DNA from 3 places in the Nocardiopsis moroccensis genome. Region 1 is predicted to be linked to each of the others. Evidence: riboswitches for the same ligand, from Rfam matches in the RefSeq annotation. Region 1 holds a riboswitch; each other region holds the start of a gene.
What was found. A riboswitch is a leader RNA that binds a small molecule or an ion and turns the genes downstream of it on or off. The one in region 1 is predicted to bind cobalamin.
Positions count from the first base shown of each region.

Region 2: linked by a shared signal. The riboswitch ahead of metE (5-methyltetrahydropteroyltriglutamate--homocysteine S-methyltransferase) and the one ahead of ACUKCB_RS24765 (nitrite reductase) in region 1 are both predicted to bind cobalamin.
Region 3: linked by a shared signal. The riboswitch ahead of ACUKCB_RS04910 (ABC transporter substrate-binding protein) and the one ahead of ACUKCB_RS24765 (nitrite reductase) in region 1 are both predicted to bind cobalamin.

Region 1 covers NZ_CP199747.1:5,601,539-5,607,246, reverse strand. The annotation lists gene ACUKCB_RS24785 (hypothetical protein) at 1-57, shown strand, start outside; gene ACUKCB_RS24780 (hypothetical protein) at 132-347, shown strand; gene ACUKCB_RS24775 (GNAT family N-acetyltransferase) at 468-1,004, opposite strand; gene sigJ (RNA polymerase sigma factor SigJ) at 1,209-2,117, shown strand; cobalamin riboswitch at 2,380-2,581, shown strand; gene ACUKCB_RS24765 (nitrite reductase) at 2,634-3,563, shown strand; gene ACUKCB_RS24760 (precorrin-8X methylmutase) at 3,560-4,225, shown strand; gene ACUKCB_RS24755 (precorrin-2 C(20)-methyltransferase) at 4,222-5,708, shown strand, end outside.
Region 2 covers NZ_CP199747.1:519,958-525,665, forward strand. The annotation lists gene ACUKCB_RS02125 (polysaccharide deacetylase family protein) at 1-480, opposite strand, end outside; gene ACUKCB_RS02130 (polysaccharide deacetylase family protein) at 605-2,161, opposite strand; cobalamin riboswitch at 2,376-2,605, shown strand; gene metE (5-methyltetrahydropteroyltriglutamate--homocysteine S-methyltransferase) at 2,746-5,046, shown strand; gene ACUKCB_RS02140 (DUF3558 domain-containing protein) at 5,153-5,708, opposite strand, start outside.
Region 3 covers NZ_CP199747.1:1,170,448-1,176,155, forward strand. The annotation lists gene ACUKCB_RS04900 (FecCD family ABC transporter permease) at 1-144, opposite strand, end outside; gene ACUKCB_RS04905 (FecCD family ABC transporter permease) at 141-1,232, opposite strand; gene ACUKCB_RS04910 (ABC transporter substrate-binding protein) at 1,241-2,287, opposite strand; cobalamin riboswitch at 2,313-2,494, opposite strand; gene ACUKCB_RS04915 (LamG-like jellyroll fold domain-containing protein) at 3,007-5,708, shown strand, end outside.

The DNA.
Region 1 (5,708 bases):
AGCGGCTGCAACGTCGTCGACTGGAACTCCACCTCGGGCATCTCCGTCCACGACTAGCACCCGGTCGCCGCGGCCGCCCGTCAGACCTGCCAGAACCAAACGCACACAACGAATCGAAAAGGAAGCACACCATGAAGCGCATCACCGCCGTCTCCGGCCTCGTCCTCGCCACCGGCCTCGCCCTGGGCGCCATGACCGGCACCGCCGCCGCGGACAACAACGCCCACATCCAGAACATCACCGTGCCGATCTGCGCCGACGTCATCTCCTTCGCGGGCTTCAGTTCCGAGGGCTGCAACGTCACCAGCATCACCGAGACCTCGGGCATCTCCGTCAAGAACTGGTAGTCCACAGGTCCCGCACGGGACTGGCGCGGGGCACGGTGTTCCTACACCGTGCCCCGCGTTCGTCGTTTCACCCCGGTGGAGCGGGAAGACCCGGACGCGTACGCCCGCGCGACCCTCCGATCACCCGCCGCAGACACCTTCCGGCACGCCTTCCACCGGGTCCGTCACCAGCCGCGCGTGCATCCCCGTGTCGTAACGGGAGGTCCCGTAGCGGAGCTTGGCCCGCTCGACACCCTCCGGGCGAAAACCCGCCCGCCGGGCAGCCACGCACGACCCCGGGTTGTTCAGCCGGTGGCCCGTCTCCACCCGGAACAGGTCCAGTCGGTCGAAGGCGAACTCCGTGGCCAGCCGGGCCCCGGCCGAGGCCACGCCCCGCCCCTGCTCGGCCGGGTGCGTCCAGTAGGACAGCCAGCCGAAGTCGTGCCTGCGGCTGGACACCGAGACCTGCACGTGCCCGAGGGCCTTGTCCTGGCCGTCGACCACCACGAACCCGTGCACGTCCCGTTCCTTGGCCAGGACCGCCCGCCCGGCGATCCACTCCAGGGCCTCGTCCGGGGTCCGCGGCACGTCGCTCTCCTGCCTGGCCAGCTCCTCCCAGGCGAAGGCCGTCAACAGCCGGTCGGCGTCGCCCCGGTTCCACTCCCGTACTCGGTACAACCACAGCCCCTCTCACTGACAGCTCGGGTCGCGCCAACCTAGAACCGAGCCGGGGGCGGTGCAAGCCGTTTGCCGGTGCCGTCGGCCGCCCTCCATCCACTGGCCGACCGCCCCTCCTGGTCACACCCGCCCGAGCCCACGGCCCTGGCCGGAACCGGTCAGGGGCATGTCACGCCAGGCGCACTGTGGTACGTCTTCCCCGACATGACGGCAACAGAGGTCTTCGAGGAACACCGCCCCCTGCTGAACGGGGTCGCCTACCGGATCCTGGGAACGGCGGACGACGCCGAGGACGTGGTCCAGGAGGCGTGGCTGCGCTGGTCCCGGGTGGATCCGGACGGGATCGACAACCCGCGCGCCTACCTGGTGACCGTGGCGTCCCGGCTTTCCATCGACCGGTTGCGCAAAGCCAGTGCCCAGCGCGAGTCCTATGTGGGCGAGTGGTTGCCCGAGCCGGTCAGCGAGCTGCCCGACGCGGCCGAGCGGGCCGAGCTCGCCGACTCCGTGGAGTTCGCGCTCCTGGTGGTGCTGGAGACCCTCAGCCCGCTGGAACGGGCCGTGTTCGTGCTGCACGAGGCCTTCCAACTGCCCTACGCGCACATCGCCCAGGTCATCGACCGGAACGAGGCGGCCACCCGGCAGTTGGCCCGGCGGGCCCGGGACCACGTGCGGGAACGCCGCCCACGTTTCGAGGCCGACCGGGCGGCGCGCCGCCGCATTACCGAACGCTTCCTCCGGGCCTGCGTGGAGGGCGACCTGGACGGGCTCAAGGGACTGCTGGCCGAGGACGCCACCCTGGTCAGCGACAGCGGCGGCAGGGCCCCGGCGCCCCTGCGGGTGATCCGCGGCGCCGACAAGGTGGGCCGTTTCCTGGCCGCGGTGTCCCTGGAACGCAACGCCTCGCGCTTCCTGCGGTCCCTGGGCCTGGCGCCCACGGCACCGCTGCACACGGAGGTCGCCGAGGTCAACGGCGGCCCCGCCGCGGTCCTGTCGGTGGAGGGGGTCCCGATCACCGTGCTGACCCTGGACGTCTTCAAGGGCCGGGCCCGGCACGTGTACATGGTGGCCAACCCGGACAAGATGTCGCGTCTGCGGGCCACCGGCCCGTCCTAGGGGGCAGGGGGCGCCGCCGTCGTGGGCGGGGGCGGCGCGGATTCCGGTGGATTCGGGCCTGTGGAAACCCGTCGATAACCCAGCGTGACCCCAGGCGCCGGTCCTCCTGCAGCCGAGGAGGCAGTATGTCTGTCATGACCACCAGGCATCCGGCAGTTCCTCGCCGACCCGGGACCGGGCGTGCTCAGTCGGCGAACCGGAGGCGCGTGGGGCGGAGAGAGCGCCCGGGCACGGTCCGCCGGAACGAGCCGCGAGGTGGCACGATACCCTCGTCGGACCGGTCGAACCCCACGTCCGTGGGGCAGGGAACCCGGTGTGATTCCGGGACTGACGCGCAGCGGTGAGGATGACGGACGGGCACGTCCGGGGTGGTCCCCCGGACAGCCACTGGAGTAGAACTCCGGGAAGGCGCCCCGTACCGGTCGATTCCGAGTCCGAAGACCTGCCGGTAGCGGCGGACACCTCCGCCGAGTCATCCGCGGGCCCGCGAACAAGCCCCTGACCCGAAAGACGTGCATGTCCCTGCCCGGCACCCCGCCCTCCGCCCGAACCCCCCACAGCCGTACCCGGCGCGACCGCTGCCCCGGCGCGCTGAGGCCCTGGGCCGCCGACGACGGTCTGCTGGTCCGGCTCCGGCTCATCGGCGGCCGACTCCGCGCCCGTTCGCTGCGAGCTCTGGCCGCCGTGGCCGAACGGCACGGCAGCGGCCGCGTCCACGTCACGGGCCGCGCGAACCTGCAACTGCGCGCCCTGCCCGGGAACGCGGGACGGTTGGAGTCCGAGGTGCTCCGGGACCTGGAGGAGACCGGTCTGCTGCCCTCGGCCAGCCACGAACTGGTACGCAACGTGATGGTCTCCCCGTGCACGGGGCCGAAGGACCCGGCACTCCCGGACGGTGCCGTACCGGGCGGCGGGCGGGCCGACCTGCGGCCCGTCGCCTCGGCCCTGGACACGATGCTGTGCTCCGTGCCGCGCCGCGCGGACCTGCCCGGACGGTTCCTGTTCGTGCTGGACGACGGATCCGGGGACCTGCTCGACCGCCCCTGTGACCTGGGGCTCGTCGCCCTGGACGAGGGGATCGCACAGTTGCGGATCGGCGGGTACTGGGGCCCGGTGGTACCGCTCGACGAGGCGCCCGCCGCGCTGCTGCGGTTCGCGGACGAGTTCCTGGAACACCGCGGTCAGGGTCCCACGGCGCCCTGGCACGTCGCCGAGCTCCCGGCACCGCTGGCCGCACCGGTGGCTCCCGACCCGCGGCTGCCACAACCCTCGCCTCCCCTGCCGTACGGACCGCTGCCCGGGGGCGGACTACATCTGCGGGTCACCGACCGGGGGCTGGACCGCTCCGCCGTCGAGGAGCTCGCCGAGCGGGCGACCGCCGCGGGCCACGGAGAGCTCGTCGTCACGCCCTGGCGCGGGGTTCTGGTGCCCGGGGAGGTCCGATGACCGCCCCCCGCCGACCGAACCGGCACTACGAGTACGTCGACGACGGCCCAGCGATCTACACCGACTCCTTCGCCACCATCCGTCGCGAGGCCCGGCTGGGGCACCTGCCGGACAACGCCGAACGGCTCGCCGTGCGGATGATCCATGGCACCGGTCAGGTCGGCCTCGCCGACGACCTGGTGGTCCACCCCGACCTGGTTCCTGCGGCCCGCGCGGCCCTGGAGGGCGGCGCGCCGATCCTGTGCGACGCACGCATGGTGGCCGCCGGGGTGACCGCGAGCCGCCTGCCCGGCGGCAACGAGGTGCTCTGCTTTCTCGGCGACGCACGCGTCCCCGAGCTGGCGCGGGAGTGGGGCACCACCCGCACGGCGGCCGCGGTGTCCCTGTGGGAACCCCTGCTGGAGGGTGCCGTGGTCGCTGTCGGCAACGCGCCCACCGCCCTCTTCCACCTGTTGGAGATGCTGGTCGACGGGGCGCCGAGACCGGCCGCGATCGTCGGCTGCCCGGTCGGTTTCATCGGTGCCGCCGAGTCCAAACAGGCGCTCACCGAGTTCGCCGACCGGCACGGGACCGACATCCCGTACGTGACGGTCCGCGGCCGTCGCGGAGGGTCCGCGATGACCTCGTCAGCTCTGAACGCGCTCGCCAAGGAGGAGGAGTGAGAGGACGTTTCCACGGGGTCGGTGTGGGTCCGGGCGACCCCGAACTGATCACTCTCAAGGCGGCCCGCCTCATCCGCGCGGCCGACGTCGTCGCCTACCACGCCGGGGTCGGCAAGCGGTCCAACGCCCGCCGCATCGCCGAGGACCTGGTCCCGGCCTCCGCGGTCGAGGAACAGCTCACCTACCCGGTGACCACCGGCACGACCGACCACCCGGGCGGGTACGCGGGGGCGCTGGCCGACTTCTACGAGGAGTCCGCCGCACGGCTGGCCGTCCACCTGGATGCCGGACGCGACGTCGTCCTGCTCTCCGAGGGCGACCCGCTGTTCTACGGCTCGTACATGTACATGCACGACCGGCTGTCCGAACGCTACGAGACCGAGATCGTCCCCGGGGTCCCGGCGTTCGGTGCGGCTGCCGCAACAGCGGCGGCACCGCTGGTCCGACAGACCGACGTGCTCACCGTGCTGCCCGGGACCCTCCCCGAGCCGGAGCTGGCCCGCCGTCTGGCGGATACCGACGCCGCGGTGATCATGAAGCTGGGCCGGACCTTCCCCGCGGTGTGCCGCGCCCTGGAGGCGGCCGGGCGGTTGGAGCACGCGGTGTACGTGGAGCGCGCCTCCATGACCGGGGAGCGGCGGCTGCCGGTCGCCGAGGTCGACCCGGCCACGGTGCCGTACTTCTCACTGATCCTGGTCACCGGGGACAGCCGCAACGGCAGGAGGTCCCGGGAGCGGGCGGTGCCGGCTCCCGTGTCGGGGCCGGAGCCCGCGGCCGCGGCGGCCGAACTGCTGGTCGTCGGCCTGGGACCGGGCCCCGACCACTGGCTCACCCCCGAGGCATCCGCCGCGCTGGCCGAGGTGGACCACGTGGTGGGTTACGGCCCCTACGTCGACCGCGTCCCGCAGCGCCCCGGCCTGACCCGGCACGCCTCCGGCAACACCGTCGAGATCGACCGCGCCCGGCTCGCACTCGGGCTCGCCCGTGACGGTGAGCGCGTGGCCGTGGTCTCCGGCGGGGACGCCGGTGTGTTCGGTATGGCCACCGCCGTGTTCGAGGCGGCCGAGGACCCCGCCTACTCGGATGTTCCGGTCCGAGTGCTGCCGGGTGTCAGCGCCGTTCAGGCGGTCGCGGCCCGGGCGGGCGCCCCCGTCGGCGGTGACTTCGCGGTGCTGAGTCTGTCGGACCGGCTCAAGCCCTGGGAGGTGATCGAGCGCCGTCTACGCGCCGTCGCCGAGGCGGACATGGTGCTCGCGGTCTACAACCCGGCCTCGCGTTCGCGGACCGAACAGATCGCCACCGCCCGCGAGGTCCTCTTGGAGCACCGCAAACGCGAAACCGTGGTGGTCGTCGGCCGCAACGTCGGCAGGGAGGGCGAGTCCCTGACGGTGACCACGCTGGGTGAACTCGACCCCGCCGACATCGACATGCGCTGCCTGCTGATCGTCGGCGCCTCCGGAACCCGCGTCTCCCGGTCGGGCCG
Region 2 (5,708 bases), 1.1 Mb from region 1:
GTCGTACCAGTACGTCGCGTAGCCCTCGCGCAGGCCGTGCATGTCCTCCTCGGTGCGGACCAGCCGTACCCCGAGGACGCCCTCACCCGCGGCCACCAGTTCCCAGCCGATGTCCAGGCTCACCGGGTCGCGGGTGCCCCCGCGAAAGTCCTGGACCTCCTCGTCCACACGTGCCGCCAGGCTCTCGGTGAACGCCTCGGCGTCCTCGAACTCCGGGTGGGCGACACTGACCCGGACCCCCTCCGGCTGGTGCGGGTGTTCCGTGAAGTCCCCGGCGTCGCCGCGCCACTCTCCGACACCCTCGCGGGGCCCGTCCGCCAGCACGGCGAGCCGATCGGGGTCCTCCCCGTCCGCGACCCGGCTCCCGCAGGCGGCCAGTGCGAGGGCCAGCACGACCAGCAGGGCACCGGACCGGAGCGGGCGGGTCCCCGGGCGCGCTCGGGGGACGGTTCGGTCCGGTTGGACTCTCCTCGACGACAAAACCCGACTCCCTCGTCCGGAGGTGCTCGCACGGCTGCTGGGAGCAACATAAGGGAGAGCGGACCCTGCCCCGGGGCGGTGTCCACATGTGGACACCGCCCCGGGTCGGAAGTGTTCCCTCAGGTCACTTCCTCTCGCCCGCTTCCTCCTCCTCGGTGTTCTCCGCCCCGTCCTCCTCCGTGGGAGGTTCGGGTACGCCGTCGACGTAGACCTCGCCGGGCTCGGTCGTGCCCAGCAGCTGCGACACCGTGACCATGGTGTAACCGCGTTCGTCCAGTTCTCGGATGATGTCGACCGAGGCGTCGATGGTGGTGTCGTGGATGTCGTGCATCAGGATGATGGCGCCCTCGGACGCACCGTTCACGGCGCGCTTGCGGACCACGTGCGCCTTGCGGTCCTTCCAGTCGTTGGTGTCCACGCTCCACAGGATCTGTGCCAGCCCCAGTTCCGCGGTGAGCTCGGCGACCCCGTCGTCCGTGGCCCCGTAGGGCGGCCGCATCAGGTCCATCGTGTAACCGGTCTCCCGGTACACCAGGGCCTGGGTCGTGTCCAGGTCCGCGCGGGCCGAACCGGTTCCGAGCGTCGTCAGGTCCGGGTGGCTCAGCGTGTGGTTGGCCAGCTCGTGGCCCTCCGCGTAGGTGCGCCGCACGATCCACGGGTTCTCCATGACCGGGTGCCCGGTGACGAAGAAGGTGGCCCGGGCGTCGTGCTCGGCCAGGGCGTCCAGCAGTTCGGGGGTCCGTCCGCCGGGGCCGTCGTCGTAGGTCAGCGCCACGCACCTGGTGTCGGGGTCGGCACAGTCGACGGAGTCCTCGCGCGGGGGCAGTACGCCGGGCGCTGCTGCCTCGGAACCGTCCTTGTCCGCCTCGGGGGCCTCGGCCACCGAGAACTCGCGTACGCCCGTGGTCGCGGCCTCGCGCACGCGCAGCCCGAGGTCGGAGAGCAGGTCCTGGGCCTCGTCCCGGTCGATCACGGCGTGGACACGGCCCTCGGAGGCGGGGGCGACCTGTCCGGAGTCGAACTCCACCACCAGGTCTCCGTCGGGGTTGAACCCCACGGAGTCGTACAGGGAGCTGATCGGGTGCAGGGCGGCGGGTGCGGCGGCGGTGTCCGACACGGCCTCGCGCACCCGGTCGTTGAGTTCGGCCAGCTCCTGCTGTCCGGCGAGCAGACGGCTGGAGCCGTGGACCGCGCCCTTGCCGGTCTCGTACCAGTAGGTGCTGTGGCCCTCGCGGGTCTCCTCGGAGTCGGTTTCGGTGGTGGTCATCCGGACCCCCACGATCCCGCCTTCCGCCGCGGTCAGCCCCCACTCGCCGACGAACGAGCGCGCACCGGGGTTCGCGGCCTCGAAGGCGTGCGCCTGGGCGGTCAGGGTGCGGTCCAGGAAGTCCGCCAGGGGTTCGGCGTTGGGGATCGCCGGGTAGCTGACTGCGACCTCGCTCCCGCCCTCGTAGGCGATCTCGGTCTCGGTGAGTCCGGGGAGCGCGGCGGGGTCCACGACGGTCAGTTCGTCGGGTTCGCCGGTGGCGGGGAGGCGCACGTCCTCCTCGGGCTGCCCGGCCGTCCTCTGGGTCTCGGCGGTGTCCTCGATCAGGCCCGGGGGCCTGGCCGCCGACAACACCAGTCCCAGTAGGACGACCATCGCGAACGCGACCGTGAGTAGGGGCCGGTCGGGGGACATGGTCGGACGGTCTTGCTGCTTCACCTGGGGTTCTCCACGTTCATCGTCAGACGAACGTTCGCGGGGGAGGCGGGGGCGCGCTCTCCCACGTAACGCTGATGTCGGTTGTGATGCCGAGCACACGGCGGGGGTTCGTCTCGTGCGGGCGAGGGCCGCGCCGGGGTCAGGGGCGGAGGGGCGCTCCTATACTTGCAGGAGTGGAAGGTACACGCTCCATCCTTTCCACCTCGGAGGCCCTCCGGGGCGGGTGGTGCGTGTCGAAAGAGGGAACCCGGTGCGACTCCGGGACTGCCCCGCAGCGGTGAGTGGGAACGACCGTCGCCATAAGCACTGGTGAACCGACCGGAAAGGTCGGGAACTGGGAAGCGGCGACTGCTAGGAGAACCGGCCCTCACGCCGGAAGCGCCCACGAGTCCGAAGACCTGCCTCCGCCCGGCGGCGCACCCGTGCCGCCGGTGGTCCCGTGCCCCGAGGGAGGGCCGAGGGCGGAGACGGCCGTGCGCTGAGAAAGCGTTCTCCGGCATGTCCGCGTCCTCGCTCGCCTCGCGGCCGGTACCCGGCTTTCGACGAGGGAGAGAAGCTTCATGACCACGACCCCGGGGGCTCCCAGGACCACCGTGCGTTCCACGGTGCACGGCTACCCGCGCATCGGCCCCGACCGTGAGCTCAAGCGCGCCAGTGAGTCCTATTGGAAGGGCGACACCACCGCCCGGGAATTCGACGCCGTCGCCTCCGAACTCCGCAGGGGCGTCTACGCCCAACTGCGGGAGGCGGGCGTGGACGACCTCCCGTCCAACACGTTCTCCCCCTACGACCACGTGCTGGACACGGCGGTCCTGTTCGACCTGGTCCCCTCCCGCTTCCCCTCCCCGGCCCAGGCCGGGGACCGGGACGAGCAGTTGCGCCGCTACTTCGCGCTCGCCCGCGGCGAGCAGGGCGCACCGCCCCTGGAGATGACCAAGTGGTTCGACACCAACTACCACTACCTGGTTCCGGAGCTGTCCCCGAGCACCCGGCCGCGCCTGGTCGGTGACAAACCCGTCGCGGAGTTCCGCGAGGCCTCCGAGGCCGGTTTCCGGACCCGCCCCGTGCTGCTCGGCCCGCTCACCTTCCTCCTGCTGGCCAAGGCCGCCGACGACGCTCCCGAGGGCTGGGAACCGATCGAGCTGCTCGACCAGCTCCTGGACGCCTATGCCAAGCTTCTGGGCGACCTCGAGGAGGCGGGCGCCACCGAGGTCCAGCTCGACGAGCCGATCCTGGCCACCGACGAGGGCCGCGCCGCCGTCGGCCACCTGGAACGCGTCTACCAGCGGTTGGGGTCTCTCACCGAGCGCCCCGCGCTCCTGGTCTCCACCTACTTCGGCTCCATCGGCGCCGCCGCCCTGCGTGTGCTCAAGAACTCCCCGGTGGAGGCGGTCGGCCTCGACCTGGTCACCGACCCGGAGGGCGTCGAGGACCTGGCCGCGGTCTCCGGCCTGGGTGCCACCCGGCTGGTCGCGGGCGTCGTGGACGGCCGCAACGTCTGGCGCACGGACCTGCCCGCCGCCGTGGCCGAACTCGGTACCCTGCTCGCCCTCACCGACGAGCTCACCGTGAGTACCTCCTGCTCGCTGCTCCATGTCCCCATCGACCTGGACGCCGAGACCGCCCTCGCTCCCGAGTTGCGCGGTGCGCTGGCCTTCGCCAGGCAGAAGGCCGAGGAGGTGGCCCTGCTCGGCCGCGTCCTGTCCGAGGGTGCGGACACCGGTTTCGACGCGGTCGGGACCCGGCCCCCGTCCTTCACCGACGCCCGGGTGCGCGCCCGCCTGGACGCTCTGGGCCCGGATGCCTACGAGCGTCCCGAGGAGCGGGGCGCCCCCACCGACACCGCGCTCACCACGACCACCATCGGTTCCTTCCCGCAGACCCCCGAGCTGCGCCGCGCGCGTGCCGCGCACCGTCGGGGCGAGCTGCCCACCGAGGAGTACAAGCGGATCCTCCGCGCGGAGATCGACCGCGTCATCGCGCTTCAGGAGGAGATCGGCCTGGACGTCCTCGTCCACGGCGAGCCCGAGCGCAACGACATGGTCCAGTACTTCGCGGAGCAGTTGGAGGGCTACGCCGCCACCCGGAACGGGTGGGTGCAGTCCTACGGTTCGCGCTGCGTACGTCCCCCGATCCTGTTCGGTGACGTCTCGCGCCCCGAGCCGATGACGGTCGAGTGGATCACCTACGCCCAGTCGCGCACCGACAAGCCGGTCAAGGGCATGCTGACGGGACCGGTCACCATGCTCGCCTGGTCGTTCGTCCGGACCGACCAGCCGCTGGGCGAGACCGCCCTCCAGGTCGGCCTGGCCCTGCGCGACGAGGTCGCTGATCTGGAGAGGGCGGGCATCCGCCACATCCAGGTGGACGAGGCGGCCCTGCGGGAACTGCTGCCGCTTCGGGAGGAACGGCGGCAGGAGTACCTGGACTGGGCGGTGCGTTCGTTCCGCCTGGCCACCTCCGGGGTCGCACCGACCACGACCGTCCACACCCACATGTGCTACTCGGAGTTCAACCAGATCGTCGGCGGCATCGAGGCGCTGGACGCCGACGTCACCAGCGTCGAGGCGGCCCGTTCGCGGATGGAACTCGTGGCGGCCCTGGGCCGGCGCGGCTACCGGCGGGGGATCGGCCCGGGCGTGTACGACATCCACTCGCCGCGGGTGCCCTCGGTGGAGGAGATCGAGGCCTCGCTGCGGCTGGCGGTGCGGCACGTGGAGGCCGGGAACCTGTGGGTCAACCCGGACTGCGGTCTGAAGACCCGCGGTTACGCCGAGGCCGAGCAGGCCCTGCGCAACATGGTGGAGGCGGCCCGCCGGGTCCGCGCCGAGATCGGCGCCCGGACGCCGACCGGGGGCTGACCCGTGGCCCCCGGCGGGGGCTGACGGGGGAGGAACGGCGGAAGGGGGGCCGCGACAGCCGCGGCCCCCCTTCGGTGTCCCGACCGGAGTCCGGCCCGGACCCGGGTCAGGTGCCGACCAGGTTCATCGCCTCGGTGGCGGCGTTGACCATGATGCCCTCGATGTCGTCCGGAAGGGTGAGGTCCTCCGTGTCACCGTTGAAGTCGTCGAGGTAGTAGTTGACCTCGACGACGAGGTTGTCCGCACGGACCAGGAGCGTGGCCTCGGGGACCAGGTTGCCCAGCATCTCGTACTTGGTCACGACGAGGTGGGCCTCGTCGCCCAGGCCGTCGACGGCCTTGTTCTCCTCGATGTCGTCCGCCGAGTAGCGGTCGCTGTAGCCCTCGCCGGTGATGTTGTCGATCGTCTCCTGGAAGTCCTGGGCGGCGGCCTCGTTGGAGTCGCTGGCGCTGTAGGGCAGGCTGTAGCCGATCTCCAGGTACCCGTAGGCGTCGTCGGGGTTGCCCTCGGGCACCTCGGCGGTCTCGGAGCAGCTGGAGGTGTTGTCGGAGACGTACTTGCTGCCGCTGTCGCGGAGCAGGAAGTCGGACTGGACCTGCTCGCTGAAGGAGTCGCAGGGTTCGGCGGGCAGCGCGTAGGGCGGCTCACCGCTGGGGCCCTCG
Region 3 (5,708 bases), 1.8 Mb from region 1:
GGTCAGCGAGACCAGGGCCACCACCGCGGCCAGGGCGGTCAGCAGGCCACCGAGCGCCACCTCGGGCCAGTACACCCGCACCGAGAGAGCGCCGAGGCGGACCACCCCCGTACCCGGCATCAGCGCTCCGGAACGCCCGGTCACAGTCCCGCCGCCCTTCGCCGCCGCACCAGGAGGATGAAGAACGGCGCACCGACCAGAGCGGTGACGATGCCGACCTGGAGCTCCTCGGGGCGCGCCACCACCCGGCCCACGACGTCTGCGACCAGCAGCAGGACGGGCGCCAGCACCGCCGACCACGGCAGCACCCAACGGTGGTCGGGGCCGACCAGGGCGCGCGCGATGTGCGGGACCGCGACCCCCACGAAACCGATCGGACCGGCCGCGGCGGTCGCCGTCCCGGCCAGCAGCACCACCGCCAGCGCGCTCGCCCCGCGCACCAGCCACAACCGCGTCCCCAACGAGCGGGCCAGCTCGTCACCGAGCGCCACCGCGTTCAGCGGGCGCGCCAGCGCCACCGCCAGCACCAGCCCGGCGGCCAGGAACGGCAGCGCCTGGAGCAGCGCAGCACCGTCGGCCCCGGCCAGGGAACCCACCACCCAGAACCGGTACTCGTCCAGGCTCGCACGGTCGCGCAGGATGATCGCCGAGGTCAGCGACCCCAGCAGGGCCGAGATCGCGGCGCCGGCGAGCGCGAGCCTGACCGGGCCGGCCCCGTCCGGGCCCAGCGACCCGACGGCGTAGACCGCGCAGGCGGCCACCGCCGCGCCCAGGAAGGCGAAGGCGACGTAGCCCAGCAGTGCCGACACCCCGAGCACGCTGATCGCGAGGACCGCGGCCAGGGCCGCCCCCGCGTTGATGCCGAGGATGCCCGGGTCACCGAGGGGGTTGCGGGTCACCCCCTGCACCAGGACCCCGGACACGCCCAGGGCCGCTCCGACGGCCAGCCCGGCGAGGGTGCGCGGCACCCGCAGGTGCCGCACGACCAGGTCGGTGTCGGAACCGGTGAAACCGGCGTAGGCGGCATACACGTCGGCCACGGACAGCTGCTGGTAGCCGACCAGTACCGACGCCAACAGGGCCCCGGCGAGTACCAGCAGCGCCGCCACCAGCCCGACGCTTCGGCCCCAAGGACCGCTGAGCAGCCCGGAGCCGCCGGACGGGGGCCGCGGTTTCCGGTGTGGTTCGGCGGGGGCGGGGGACAGGGGCCTTTCGGCCACACGGTCGGCCATCGCCCGGCCTACCCGAACAGGTCGGAATGGATGGTCCCGGCGACCTTGGCCACCGCGTCCGCGCTGCGTACGCCCGCGGAGCGGTCGGCGAAGGTGAACCCCTCGACCCGGCCCTCGGTGACCGCGGTCAGGTTGGCCAGCGCGGGGTCGTCCATGATCTGCTCGATCTGGTCGGCGGCGTCGGCGGAGGTCATCCGCGCGTCACAGCACACGTCGACCAGGATGAAGTCGGGGTCGCGCGCGATCACGTCCTCGGTGGCGACGTCGTGGTTGCGCCTGCCGTCGAGGTCGGCGAAGGCGTTGACCCCGCCCGCCAGGTCGATGATCTCGGTGGAGAAGTCCGGCCCGCCGGCGACCCGGAACCCCTGGTCGCTGGGCCGACCGATCATCACGGTGGGCCGGTCCTCCTCCGCCACGCGGCCGTCCAGGGTCTGGGCGACCTCCTCCACGGTGGCCTCCATGTCGGCGATGACCCGTTCGGCGCGCTCCTGTTCGTCGAAGAGGGTTCCCAGGTCGCGCAGGTCGGCGTAGACGTTGTCCATCGTCACCGTGGCGGGGTCGATGGTCTCGTCGGTGCGGCCGTCCTCGCTCGGGCACAGCGGGGACAGGATCCAGCTCTCGACGCCCAGTTCGCGCAGGGAGGCCCGGGTCCCCAGGCTCTCGTCGGTGAACACGCCGTTGAATCCGGAGAGCACGAAGTCGGGCTCGTGGCTGAGCAGTTCCTCCAGGCTGGGCAGGTTCGGGTAGTACTCCTGCTCGGCCTGGGCGGCGGCGTGTTCGTCCATCACCTCGGCGTCCAGGAACGCCGTTCCGACCAGGCGGTCGCTGATGCCCAGCGCGTGGGCGGTCTCGATAGCGGGCTGGTAGGCGGCGAACACCCGCTCCGGTGGCTCTGCCGCGGCCACGTCGACGTCGCAGTTGCGGATCGTCTCCCCGGCGGTTTCCGGGGCGGGGGAGGAGGGTGACCCGCCGCAGGCGGTCGCGGCCAGCAGCAGGGCGAGGACGGCGGCGGAACGGGCACGGCCCAGGGCCGCCCGTGCGTCGGTGGGCTTCATCGAACAAACCATCCTTCGTGGTTTGATGACGCGGACGGTCGCAGCCGGTCTCCTGGCTCCCGGAGTCGGGCGCTTGCGCCCCGCACCTCCCCCCTTCCCGGACCCGTGCGGGTCCAGTGGTGTGTGGGAGGCGCCCTCCGGTCACAGTGGCGAGGACCGCGCCGGATTCCCACCGGCTTCCCGTGCACTGCGACGTCGACGAAATGAACTTGTGTCGGTAATCAACGGATCACGGTAGTACACCGGGGTTTCCCCGGGGAAGCCCGCTCCCGCTTGCCGTCGGGCCCCTGGATCGGCAGCGGGAGCGGGTGCGTGGATGACGTGACCGGGCTCCTGGCGCGGCGAGGCCGGTTCCGACCCGGACCCGCCCCGGGATCGTGAACGCGGGGCACCACCGGGTCAGAGGAGTTCGAGGCCCTGGCCTGTGGTTCCGTGCCGCGCCCGACAGGAGGTGAACCCGAGATCTCCGGATCATTAGGTTCAAACCTTGATTGGTTGTCCGATCTCGGCCACAAGTGCATATTTTGGGAGAATTGAGGAGGAGGGTGCAGGCCAAGGGAATTCTGGTGCCTTGAGTGAAGTGGGTCACGGGTTCCGTGTTCGCTTTGTCCTGTTAACTTCCTTCTCGGTTTCAGGAACCGGTCGAGGCCGCCCCGCAACCGGGGCGCACCCCACAAGCTCGGCCATCCCCCATACCTGGGCCTAGAGAGCACACCGCCATGCCCCGCGCCGTGCGAGCAGTGACCGCTGCCGCCCTGTCAGCCGCGTTGCTCACCCCCTTCCTCCACTCGACCGCGCACGCGCAGGAGGAACCCGGCTCGTCCCCTCAGGAGGGTTCAGCCTCCACCGCGGAGCTCTTCGAGCAGGCCGCCGTCACCCGGGCCGGCGAGACCGGTGAGCCGGTGGAGATCGCCGGAGCCACTACCGAGACCACACGCCATCTGGCCAACCCCGACGGCAGCTTCACGATGGAGCAGAACGCACACCCAGTCCGGGTGCGCGACGGCAGCGGGTGGACCCCGGTCGACACCGACCTGGTGACGGACTCCGACGGCAGGGTGCGCCCCAGGGCGGCGGCCGCGGACATCGCCTTCTCCGGCGGCGGCGACATGGCGTTGGCGAGCATCGGGCTGGGGTCCAACTCGGTGGAGCTGGGCTGGCACGAGGACCTGCCCGCACCGGTACTGGAGGCCGACAAGGCCACCTACCCGGACGTCCTGCCCGGCGTGGACCTGGTGCTGACCGCGGGGGTCGACGGCTTCGGCCAGGTGCTGGTGGTACACACCCCGGAGGCGGCACGGCACGAGATGCTGGCCGACCTGGAGCTCGGCTTGGCCACCGAAGGCGTGACCATGCGGCTCGGTGAGCACGGCAACCTGGACGCCATCGGCGACCGCGGCCAGGAGAGCGTGTTCAGCGCCCTCGCCCCGGCCATGTGGGACTCCTCGGGCGAACAGGACATGGCCGAGGACGCCACGGTCATGGCACCGACCGGTGCCCGCACCGCGCTGCTGGACGTCGATCTGGCCCCGGACAGCATCCGCCTGGTCCCGGACACGGCGATGCTCACCGACGAGGCCACCCAGTACCCGGTCTACATCGACCCCTCGGTGGCGGTCAGCCGGGTCGGGCGCACCTACGTCAACCGCAACTACCCCACCCAGTCGTACTGGAACTACTCCACCTCGCACACCCCCGGCGTGGGCTACGAACCGAACGAGGCCAGCACCAAGCGGGCGTTCTGGCGGTTCAGCATCGACTCGCGCACCCGCGACGCTGACATCACCCGGGCCACCTTCCGAGCCAAGGTCACCCACGCCTACGGGTGCACCAACGCCCAGGTGCAGTTGTGGCGTACCAACGCCATCACCTCCAACACCACCTGGAACTCCCAGAACCCGTCCTCGTTCTGGAACACCAGGCTCGACACCCGCACCATCAACGCCGGACGCTCCAACTGCCCCGGCGGAGCCTCCCCGACGGTGGAGTTCAACGCCACCGACGGGTACGTGTGGAGCCGTGACGCCGGGCACGCGACCACGACGGTCGGGCTGCGCGGCAACGAGACCCGTTCGAGCAGCAACTGGGACTGGCGCCGCTTCGCCTCCAACCCCACCCTGCAGGTGGACTACAACAACCCTCCTGAGGTCCCCACCCAGGTGTCGGACTCCCACGGCGGCCCTTGCTCCACCGACCCCGACGACCCCCGGCTGATCAACGAGACCCGCCCCACCTTCACCGCCTACGTGCGCGACCGCGACTCCACCTCCGCCAACCGGCAGAAGGTCAAGACCCGCTTCGCGTGGTGGGTGGACGGCGAACGCCTGGATGACGTGGACACCGCGAGGACCGACATCGCCGTGTGGTCCTCCGGCTCCTTCCAGTCGGTGCGCTCGGGCACCCTTCCGGAGAACGTGCTGATCACCTACCGGGCCAACGCCAACGACGGCGTCTCCTGGTCGGGCTGGTCCACCCGCTGCTACCTGACGGTCAGCACCGACCGCCCCGAACAGGGCCCGGAGGTGACCTCCACCGACTACCCGGCCGGGGACGCCTTCCACGGTTCCACCGGGCTGCCGGGCGAGTTCACCTTCTCCAACAACGGGGTCGAGGGCGCCACCGGCTACAAGTACGCCCTCAACGACGACTCCTGCGTCACCGAGGTCGAGCCCGAGACCCCCGGCGGATCGGTGACCGTCACCCTCACACCCCGCCTGGAGGGACCCAACCGGATCTACGCCCGCACCGTGGACGCCTTCGGCAACTCCTCCGACTGCGTCCTGGCCCACACCTTCCTGGTGGCACCGCCCAGCGACCCGGTCGCGCACCTGGCCTTCGACGAGGGCCAGGGCGGCCGCGCCGCCGACGCCGTCGACCCCGACCGCGGGGCCACCCTCTCCGAAGGCGTGGAGTGGGTGCGCGGCCGGGTCGGCGCCGTCGACAACCCCGACACCAACCCCACCCCGCGCCTGAACGGCACCGCCGTGCACACCAGCGGCTACACCGACGGCGACCCCGGCCCCTACGACCAGATCAACGCCGACTACCCGGCCGTGGACACCTCCGGCACCTTCTCGGTGTCGGCCTGGGTCAAGCTGGACCGCGCCCACGCCCACCACACCGCGGTGGCCCAGGAGGGCGAGGAGCAGAGCGCCTTCCACCTGGGCTACCAGGGCAACACCGGCGAGTGGGTTTTCAAGATGTCCCCCGAGGACCAGCACTGGGACGGCTCCCGGGAGTGGGCCGTCGTCACCTCCTCCGCCCCCGCCGAGACCGGGGTGTGGACCCACTTGGCGGGCACCCACGACTCCCAGACCGGAGAACTCGTCCTCTACGTCGACGGTGTCCGGCAGGGAGCGTCCACCCACACCGGCTCCTGGAACGCCACCGGCCCCCTGACCGTCGGCCGGGCACTGTTCCA